3 regions of the Phascolarctobacterium sp. Marseille-Q4147 genome follow, and region 3 is predicted to be linked to each of the others. Evidence: riboswitches for the same ligand, from Rfam matches in the RefSeq annotation. Region 3 holds a riboswitch; each other region holds the start of a gene.
The links. A riboswitch is a leader RNA that binds a small molecule or an ion and turns the genes downstream of it on or off. The one in region 3 is predicted to bind S-adenosylmethionine.

Region 1 (3,275 bases), 850 kb from region 3:
AGCAGGGCTGCGAGGTGCGTGTGGTCATGACCGAGCATGCACAGCAGTTTGTTACTCCGTTAACCTTCAAGGAAATCAGCGGTAATGCTGTTGCTACCAGCATGTGGAACAGCAACCAGGAATTTAATGTTGAGCATATTGCTTTGGCAAATTGGGCAGACGCTTTCTTAGTTGCGCCTGCTACCGCTAATATTCTGGCTAAAATGACCTATGGCATTGCGGATGATCTGCTGAGCACTACGCTTTTGGCAGCTCAGGCACCGATAGTTGTCTGCCCAGCAATGAATACCGGTATGTATCTTAATGCTGCAACCCAGGAAAATATCGCTAAGCTGCAAAGCCGCGGTATTACTGTAATGCCGCCTGCTTCCGGTCATCTTGCCTGCGGCACCAGCGGCCCAGGCCGTCTGCCTGAACCGCAGCAGATTGTGGAGTTCATGAGCAGCTTTTTTGCCGGCCGTGAGGGCGATTTGCGTGGCCTTAAGGTACTTGTTACCGCAGCAGGTACACGTGAACCGATTGACCCCGTCCGCTTTGTCGGCAACCGTTCCAGCGGCAAGATGGGCTATGCCGTAGCTCAGATGGCTGCCGAGCGCGGTGCTGAGGTACTGCTTATCAGCGGTCCTTCTGCACTTGCTGTACCGCCTAATGTGAAGGCTGTGCAGGTTGAATCGACCAATGAAATGCTGGAGGCTTGCCTGGCAGCTTATGATGCGGTTGATATCGTTATCAAGGCAGCGGCAGTTGCCGATTACCGTCCGCGTGATGTGGCAGACCAAAAGATTAAGAAGAAAACAGATGATGCTCTGACTGTGGTTATGGATAAAAATCCGGATATCCTCAAAACTTTGGGTGCTAAGAAAACACATCAGGTTTTGGTTGGCTTTGCTGCAGAAACGCAAAACCTGTTGGCTAATGCTCGCGAAAAGGTAGTTAAAAAGAATCTTGATATGATTGTAGCCAACGATGTTACGGCTGCCGGTGCCGGTTTCAACTCCGATACCAATATCGTTAAGTTCCTTTATGCTAACGGCGATGTATGCGAGCTGGAGCAGATGCCGAAGGTTGATGTGGCGAACCGTATTTTGGACGAGGCGTTGCGTATACGTCGCGAGCGCGCTTAGAAGAGCGCGTGTAAGGCAACATCTGCGTCATGACCGCTCTTCTACGTAGAGAGCGCGTATAAGGCTACATCTGCGTCATGACTGCTCCTCGACGTACTAGAAGTACGCCGTCGTCGCAATCATATAGCATCTGCAGCTTTCTCCGCGCTCTTTGGAGTAGGGATTGCAAGGTCGCATCTGCGTCATGACTGCTCCTCGACGTACTAGAAGTACGTCGTCGTCGCAATCATACTAGCATCTGCAGCCTTCTCCGCGCTCTTTGGAGTAGGGATTGCAAGGTCGCATCTGCGTTATGACTGTTTCTCGATGCAGCAGTAGTACGCCGTCGTCGCAATCATATAGCATCTGTAGCCTTCTCCGCGCTCTTTGGAGTAGGGATTGCAAGGTCGCATCTGCGTTATGACTGTTTCTCGATGCAGCAGTAGTACGCCGTCGTCGCAATCATATAGCATCTGTAGCCTTCTCCGCGCTCTTGGAAGATAGGCTTGCAAGGCTACGTATGCATTATGACTCTATATATAATAGAATTGAATTCTATTTAGCATAAGCAGTTGCAACAAAGTATTTTCACATATTTTTCGTAAAAAAAGTACTTGTCATTATCTTGATTTTGTTATATAATGGCATCTGTAAACAATTTAACACAACTCATCAAGAGCGATGGAGGGAATGGCCCTGTGAAGTCGCAGCAACCATTGCAGTGTGACAGCTGTAAAACGGTGCTAAGTCCTGCAGTTTATCTGTAAGATGAGAATGCTAAGAGTAATAATTTAAGGCGTTCTCATTACGAGAACGCCTTTTCTTATACCATCTAAACACTCTCAACAACGTTTTTTATTTATGAAAGGAGCTACCAATGAGAAAATTATTTACTTCCGAATCCGTTACCGAAGGTCATCCCGATAAAATAGCAGACCAAATTTCCGATGCTGTGCTTGATGCCATCCTGGCTCAAGATCCTAAAGGCCGTGTTGCTTGCGAAACTATCGTTACTACCGGTCAGGTTCACATTTTCGGTGAAATTTCTACCCAATGCTATGTTGATATCGCACACATTGCCCGCGAAACCATCAACAACATCGGCTACAACCGTGCTAAATTTGGCTTTGACGGCAACACCTGCGGCGTGCTGATTTCTATCGACGAGCAGTCCCCTGATATCGCTATGGGCGTTGATAAAGCACTGGAGGCTAAGGAAGGTCAGGCTGCTGAGGAAGAAACCGGTGCCGGCGACCAAGGTATGATGTTCGGTTATGCAACCAACGAAACCGAAAGCTATATGCCGATGCCTGCATATCTGGCTAACAAGCTGGCTCTGCAGCTGACCAAGGTTCGTAAGGAAGGCGTGCTGCCTTACCTGCGTCCGGACGGCAAAACTCAGGTTACCGTTGAATATGATGACGGCAAACCTGTTCGTGTAGATACTATCGTTATTTCTTCCCAACATGCACCGGAAGTTTCCAACGAGCAGATTCGCAAAGATATTATCGAAAAGGTTATTGCACCGATTGTTCCCGCAGAAATGCTGGATGCGGAAACCAAATACTACATCAACCCGACTGGCCGTTTCGTTATCGGCGGTCCTCAAGGTGACGCTGGTCTGACCGGCCGTAAAATCATCGTTGACACCTATGGCGGTATGGCTCGTCATGGCGGCGGTGCTTTCAGCGGCAAGGACCCCTCTAAGGTTGACCGCAGTGCTGCTTATGCTGCACGTCACGTTGCTAAAAATATCGTTGCCGCAGGTTTGGCAGATAAATGCGAAATCCAATTGGCATACGCTATCGGCGTAGCACATCCGGTTTCCGTTCTGGTTGAAACCTTCGGCACCGGCAAAATCAGCGAAGACAAGATTGCTGAGCTGGTTCGCAAAAACTTCTCCCTGAGCCCGACCGGTATTATCCGTGAGCTGGATTTGCTGCGTCCTATCTACAAGCAAACTGCTGCTTATGGTCATTTCGGCCGTACCGATGTAGATCTGCCGTGGGAGCATACTGAAAAGGCTGCTGCACTGCGCGAGCAGGCAGGCCTGTAAGCTTAATTTAAAACTGTCGAAAGCACGCTGTCCGCAGCGTGCTTTTTCTATGCCTGCCGGCGGCTTTGCACTTGCTAACTTCTCTTGATAAGAGGTATAATATTATTATCTATAAC
Region 2 (3,275 bases), 980 kb from region 3:
CGCAGCCTCGGTCAGTAGCTTAACGCTGCGGCCTTCGCGGCGCAATGCTGTCGCTTTGGCAATCGCCTCCGGCAGCTTGCCTTCGCTCCAGGCTACCAGCACGTCCCAGGTGCGGTTGTTGGTAACAACGCCGTTGCGCTCCAAAGCCAGCAGCACGCGGTCTACGCCAACAGCAAAACCTGTTGCCGGGCACTCCAGGCCGAAGCGCTGCATCATCTTGTCGTAGCGGCCACCGCCTGCCACCGGATAACCCATTTCCGGCAGATACACTTCAAAAAGCATACCGGTGTAATAATCAAGTGAACGGTACAAGCCAAGATCAAAGCTCAAATAGTCTGCAGCGCCATATGCTTCCACCAGCTTATAGATTTTGCGCAAATCATTCAGAGCGCCTTGGCACTTAGCGTTAGTTACTATTGCAGCAACTTTGTCTAAAAGCTCTATGCCACCCTGCAGGAAGAGGAAATCGGCAAAAAGCTGCTTGATTTCCGGACGGATATTTTCCATCGCATCTGCCATCTGCTGCATACCCACAGCATCATGACGGCGCAGGCAATCCTTCAGCTGCTGCAGCTGAGCAGCATCAAAGCCTGCTTCCTCCGCCAGGCCGTTGATAAAATCAACGTGGCCCAGGCTGATAGCGAACTTCTGCAAGCCTGCAGCCTGCAATGCTTCGGCTGCCAGCACGATAACCTCGGCATCGGCAGCAGCGCCGCTGGCACCCAGCATTTCTACACCGGCCTGCTCAAATTCGCATTGGCGTCCTGCCTGAATTTCTTCATAGCGGTAAAGGTTTGCCAGATAGCAAAGACGTTTAATCTTTTCGCCGCCCTGCAGGCGCGTCGCTGTCAGGCGGGCAATCGGCGCCGTCATATCATTGCGCAGTGCCAGCAGATTATTGCTGCGGTCAAAAAACCGGAAATCCCCTTTGGTACCGGCAGCGCCGAAGGTATCAACATATTCAAAATCGGGTGTTTTTACCTCATCATAGCCCCATTTGTCAAAAACATTGATAATCGCATTTTCGATTCCACGGCGTGTCTTCATCTCTCCCGGCAGAATATCCTTGGTTCCGTAGGGAACCTGATATACCTTATTAGTCATCTTCTTTCTTCCCCTCTTTTATAACTTGCATAACAGAATTATAACCATCCGCGCCGTAAACAAGACAACGCTTAACACGTGAAATGGTTGCGGTGCTGGCACCGGTTTTCTCTACGATAGTTTCGTAAATACAGCCCTCATCCAGCATGCGCGCCACCTCCAGGCGCTGTGCCATGGCCTTCAGCTCGCTGATAGTACAGATATCCTCAAAAAATTTATAGCATTGCTCCTCATCCTTTAAGCTGAGAATCGCTTTGAATAATTGGTCTGTTAAATGATCATGAATATTTGCTGCCATTTTTAGTTTCCTCCTGTGCGTTACGTGCATATAACGATAGTACTTTAACTCACTAACTCGTAAAAATACTTTAATACTTTATCTTGCGAAAGTCAAGGAAAAATTTACAAAAAATCTTTTTTCCGCAGGTTTTGTAAAAAATTTCGCATTTCGCTTTACAATTACCTAGCATTTTGATATAATTTGAGCAATTCCTGAAATCCATTGGACGCAGCTTTACAGCTTTACAGTTTTTCAGTAAATTTTACGCAAAACTGTTGACAATATCCTAAAATAGATGTATGATTATTTCATTCAAACTTAACAGAGATTTCATCAAGAGTAGCTGAGGGACTGGCCCGATGAAGCTACGGCAACCACACATCAGTGAACGGTGCCAATTCCAACGGATAATTCCGGCAGATGAAGATTACAGATGCAACGTATCCTTCGCCGTGCCGGTGAAGGATTTTTTTTACGCCGGCCGTCGATTCCGACAGCAGACGTACACCGGAGAATGCGACTCTCAAGCAACATCCGCTGACTTCTATTGGAAAATAATCTCTCACACTCAAATAAGGACTGCTGAAACTTGCAGTCACATTAGAAAGGAACACAAGAATGATAGAACTAGTTAATGTAGAAAAAACCTACTACAGCAAGGCCGGCGACATCCATGCTCTGTACAAAACAAGCCTGAGCATCAAGGCCGGCGAAATTTTCGGTATCATCGGTCTTTCCGGTGCCGGCAAATCCACATTGGTGCGCTGCATCAATATGTTGGAAAAACCGACCGCAGGCCAGGTATTCGTTGACGGCCAGGAGCTGACCGCCATGAGCGAAGCACAGCTGCGTAAAGCACGTCAGAGCATCGGCATGATCTTCCAGCACTTCAACCTGCTGGCAAGCCGTACTGTTTATGATAACATCGCTTTTCCGCTGGAAATCCAAGGTCTGAGCAAGAGCGAAATCGACAAGCGCGTACGTCCTCTGCTGGAGCTGGTACAGCTGGAAAGCCGTGCCAACTACTATCCCAGCCAGTTATCCGGCGGTCAGAAACAGCGTGTAGGCATTGCCCGCGCCCTGGCAAGCAATCCTAAGGTACTGCTGTGCGACGAAGCAACCAGTGCTCTCGACCCGCAGACCACCAAATCTATTCTGCATCTGCTGCAGGACATCAACAAAAAGATGAATCTGACCATCGTGCTGATTACACACCAGATGGAGGTTGTAAAAACCATCTGTGACCGCGTTGCTGTTATCGAAAGCGGCGACATCATTGAGGAAGGCCCGATGATTGACGTTTTCACCAATCCGCAGCACCCCACTACCAAAGAATTTACCAAGAGCGTTATCAACGCCGAGCTGCCTGATATCGTTAAACAGATGAAATTAAGCGATACCTATACCGAAGGCAGCAAGCTGCTGGTACGTATCTCCTTCATCGGTGACAGTGCCAGCGAGCCTATTATTTCCGGCATGGTAAAACATTTTGATGTTGACGTAAGCATTATTTCCGGTAATACCGACCAGCTGAAGGATGTCCTCTTCGGCACTCTGCTGATTGAGATTTCCGGTAACCGCGAGCGCATTAAAAATGCATTGGAATATCTGCATCAGCAGCATCTGAAAACGGAGGTAATTGGCTATGAGTCCTGATATGATTGACCTTTTAATAAAATCCTTTTGGGAAACCTGCTACATGGTTTTCGCTTCTACCGCACTTTCCACTTTAATCGGCATTCCGCTGGGCGTAATTCTTACCGTAACCCGCAAGGACCACATTCTGCCGAACCAACCGCTTAACACTATTCTGGGCGCGATTGTCAACGCAACGCGTTCCACTCCTTTCATTATATTAATGGTAGCAATTATTCCGCTGACACGTATGATT
Region 3 (3,275 bases):
CTATCGAAAAGGGCCTGGCACGCAAAATTGTAGATCCTGAGGTTGTAAGAGCCAATACTGCTAAACGCATCGGCCGTTAAGCCGCAGTATCAAAAATATTATTCTCACAATGACAATGTGAGCTTAGGAGGATGAAAACATGAGAGAAATAAAGGTTAGTGAAGTCACTGATGTTATTGCCAAGCTGTGCATGGATTCCTGCTACTATCTCCCGCAGGAGATGATGGACAAGATCAGAAATGCCGCTGTTGAAGAAGAATCTCCTTTGGGCAGGGAAATCCTTGCTACCTTGATTGAGAACTTCGAGCTGGCTAAGAAAAAAGCTGTTCCTCTGTGTCAGGATACCGGTCTGACTGTAGTATTCCTGGAAATCGGTCAGGAAGTGCATTTCGTTGACGGCGATTTGTACACTGCCATTCATGCAGGCGTAGCAAAGGGCTACACTGAAGGCTATCTGCGTAAATCCTCTGTAGGCGACCCGGTATTTGATCGTAAAAATTCCGGTGATAATACTCCGGCAATCATCCACACCAAGATTGTTCCCGGTGAAAAGGTTAAAATTATCGTTTGCCCTAAAGGCTGCGGCAGCGAGAACATGGGCGCTTTGAAAATGCTGAAGCCGGCAGACGGCGTTGAAGGCATCAAAAAATTTGTTGTTGATACCGTGCGTGCTGCAGGCCCGAACCCCTGCCCGCCGATTACCGTCGGCGTAGGCATCGGCGGCAATATGGAGCGTGCCGCTATTCTGGCTAAATATGCGCTGACCCGTACCGTAGGCGAGCACAATAAGGATGAGCGCTATGCGGCACTGGAGGACGAGCTGCTGGAGCTGGTAAACAAAACCGGTGTAGGTCCTTCCGGCTTAGGCGGCAGCACTACCGCTCTGGCTGTAAATGTTGAATTTACCCATACCCATATCGGCGGTATGCCCTGCGCTGTAAACCTGAACTGCCACCAGGCACGCAAGGCTGAAGCAGAAATTTAAAGGAGGCGCCTGAAGATGAGTGAAGAAGCTGTAATCAAATATATCAATGCTCCGCTGACCGAAGAAACTGTCAAAGACCTGCATGCAGGCGACGTTGTACGCATCAGCGGTTATATCTACACTGCACGCGACGCTGCTCACAAGCGTTTGTATGAAGCGCTGGAGCGTGGCGAAAAGCTGCCTTTGGATCTGACCAATAATGTTATTTATTACGTTGGCCCTACTCCTGCCAAACCGGGCGAGGTTGTCGGCAGTGCCGGCCCCACCACCAGCGGCCGTATGGATAAATATACCCCGACCATGATCGAGCAGGGCATGCGCGGCATGATCGGCAAAGGTCTGCGCAGCCAGGAGGTTATTGATGCCTGCGCTAAGCATGGCGCTGTTTATTTCGTTGCTGTAGGCGGTGCTGCTGCTGTTATCACCCAATCAATCAAGAGCGAAACCATGATTGCTTACGAAGACCTGGGACCGGAGGCTATCCGCAGATACGAGGTTAAGGATTTCCCGGCTATCGTCTGCATCGACAGCGAGGGTAATGACTTCTATAAAGTTGGTATTGCCAAGTATAAAAAAGAGTAACATTGTTAACAGATTAAGGGCAGGATTTTCTGCCCTTAATTTTTTTTGCGATTAATGTTGACAAAGACACTAGGATAATATATTATTACTCACATCTTAATAACACGCTCTTATCAAGAGTGGCGGAGGGAACAGGCCCGATGATGCCCGGCAACCAGACGAAGGTTATGGTGCTACATCCTGCAAGTGTAATCTTGAAAGATGAGAGGAAGACCGGCTCCTTCCTCAGAAGGAGTTTTTTTCTTAGGCGGATGTTTTGCAAGACGTGTTGGATAAAGAAAGGATGTAAAAAAGATGAAAAAATTATTAGTTGCATTACTGGCATTAGTGAGCCTTGCAGTTGTTGCTGCAGGCTGCGGCGGCGGAGACAAAAAGGCAGACAACGGTGCTGACAAAAAGGTTACCTTGAAGGTTGGCGCTACCGCTGTACCGCATGCTGAAATCCTCAACCAGATCAAAGGCACCTTGGCTAAAGAGGGCGTAGACCTGCAAATTATCGAATTCAGCGATTATGTTAAACCGAACCTGGCTTTGAACGATAAGGAGCTGGATGCCAACTTCTTCCAGCATGAGCCTTATCTGGATACCTTTGTTTCCGAGCGCAAGATGAATCTTGTATCTGCAGGCAAGGTACATATCGAGCCGATGGGCATTTATTCCAAGACAATCAAATCTCTGAATGATATCCCCGAAGGCGCTAAAATTGCTATTCCGAACGACCCGTCCAACGGCGGCCGTGCGCTGGCTCTGCTGCAAAGCGCTAAGCTGCTGAAGCTGAAGGATGGCGTTGGCGTTAAGGCTACCGTAGGCGATATCGTTGGCAACGACAAGAAGCTGAAGATTGTGGAAATCGAAGCTGCTCTGCTGCCGCGTTCCATGGATGATACCGATTTGTCTGTTATCAACTCTAACTTCGCTATGGAAGCTAAGCTGAACCCGGTGAAGGATTCTCTGTTCACCGAGCCGAAGGAATCTCCGTATGCTAACATCGTAGCTGTCCGCAAGGGTGACGAAAACCGTCCGGAAATCCAGAAGCTGATGAATGCTCTGCGTTCTCCCGAGGTTAAGAAGTTCATCGAGGATAAATACAAAGGCGCTGTTGTTGCAGCGTTCTAATTTGTGAATTGAAGGGCTGCCGCTGAAATGCCGACGCATTTCGGTGGCAGTCTTTTTCTGTGCATCCGCCTGCAAAATATGCTATACTTAAAGAAATACTAATCTTAAAATCGTGAGGTAGAATATGCGTAAATATGCAAAATTTTTCGTAACCCCGAAGGGAGAGCGCGCTGCACGCGGCGGTCATCCCTGGGTGTTTGGTGAAGAGGTAACTAAAATTGAAGGCGAGTATGCCAACGGTGACTTGGTGGATGTTGTAACGTCCAAGGGCAAATATTTGGGCACCGGCTTTGTGAATGACCATTCCAAAATCCGTGTGCGCATTATTTCCACCAATACTAATGATAAGTTTGACGAAGCCTTTTGGGAGCGCCGTCTGCGCTATGCGCTGGATTACCGCCTGACGGTTATGGGCGAGCGTGATTTTAACTGCTGCCGCCTGATTTTCGGCGAAGCGGATATGTTTCCCGGCCTGACCGTGGACCGCTATAATGATTTGCTGGTAACGCAAACACTGTCCTTGGGCATTGAAATGCGCAAGCAGATGCTGTTTGAGCTGCTGATTAAAATTCTGCGCGAGATGGGACAGGAA

Region 1: linked by a shared signal. The riboswitch ahead of metK (methionine adenosyltransferase) and the one ahead of KAH19_RS00485 (MetQ/NlpA family ABC transporter substrate-binding protein) in region 3 are both predicted to bind S-adenosylmethionine.
Region 2: linked by a shared signal. The riboswitch ahead of KAH19_RS05170 (methionine ABC transporter ATP-binding protein) and the one ahead of KAH19_RS00485 (MetQ/NlpA family ABC transporter substrate-binding protein) in region 3 are both predicted to bind S-adenosylmethionine.

What each region holds. Positions count from the first base shown of each region.
Region 1 is NZ_CP072874.1:1,656,884-1,660,158, forward strand. Features, by position in the region: gene coaBC (bifunctional phosphopantothenoylcysteine decarboxylase/phosphopantothenate--cysteine ligase CoaBC) at 1-1,124, shown strand, start outside; SAM riboswitch class I at 1,770-1,878, shown strand; gene metK (methionine adenosyltransferase) at 1,981-3,159, shown strand.
Region 2 is NZ_CP072874.1:1,105,832-1,109,106, reverse strand. Features, by position in the region: gene hisZ (ATP phosphoribosyltransferase regulatory subunit) at 1-1,104, opposite strand, end outside; gene KAH19_RS05175 (YerC/YecD family TrpR-related protein) at 1,097-1,402, opposite strand; SAM riboswitch class I at 1,712-1,811, shown strand; gene KAH19_RS05170 (methionine ABC transporter ATP-binding protein) at 2,003-3,040, shown strand; gene KAH19_RS05165 (methionine ABC transporter permease) at 3,030-3,275, shown strand, end outside.
Region 3 is NZ_CP072874.1:123,353-126,627, reverse strand. Features, by position in the region: gene KAH19_RS00500 (NADP-dependent malic enzyme) at 1-80, shown strand, start outside; gene KAH19_RS00495 (fumarate hydratase) at 140-985, shown strand; gene KAH19_RS00490 (Fe-S-containing hydro-lyase) at 1,001-1,567, shown strand; SAM riboswitch class I at 1,675-1,775, shown strand; gene KAH19_RS00485 (MetQ/NlpA family ABC transporter substrate-binding protein) at 1,862-2,683, shown strand; gene KAH19_RS00480 (class I SAM-dependent rRNA methyltransferase) at 2,808-3,275, shown strand, end outside.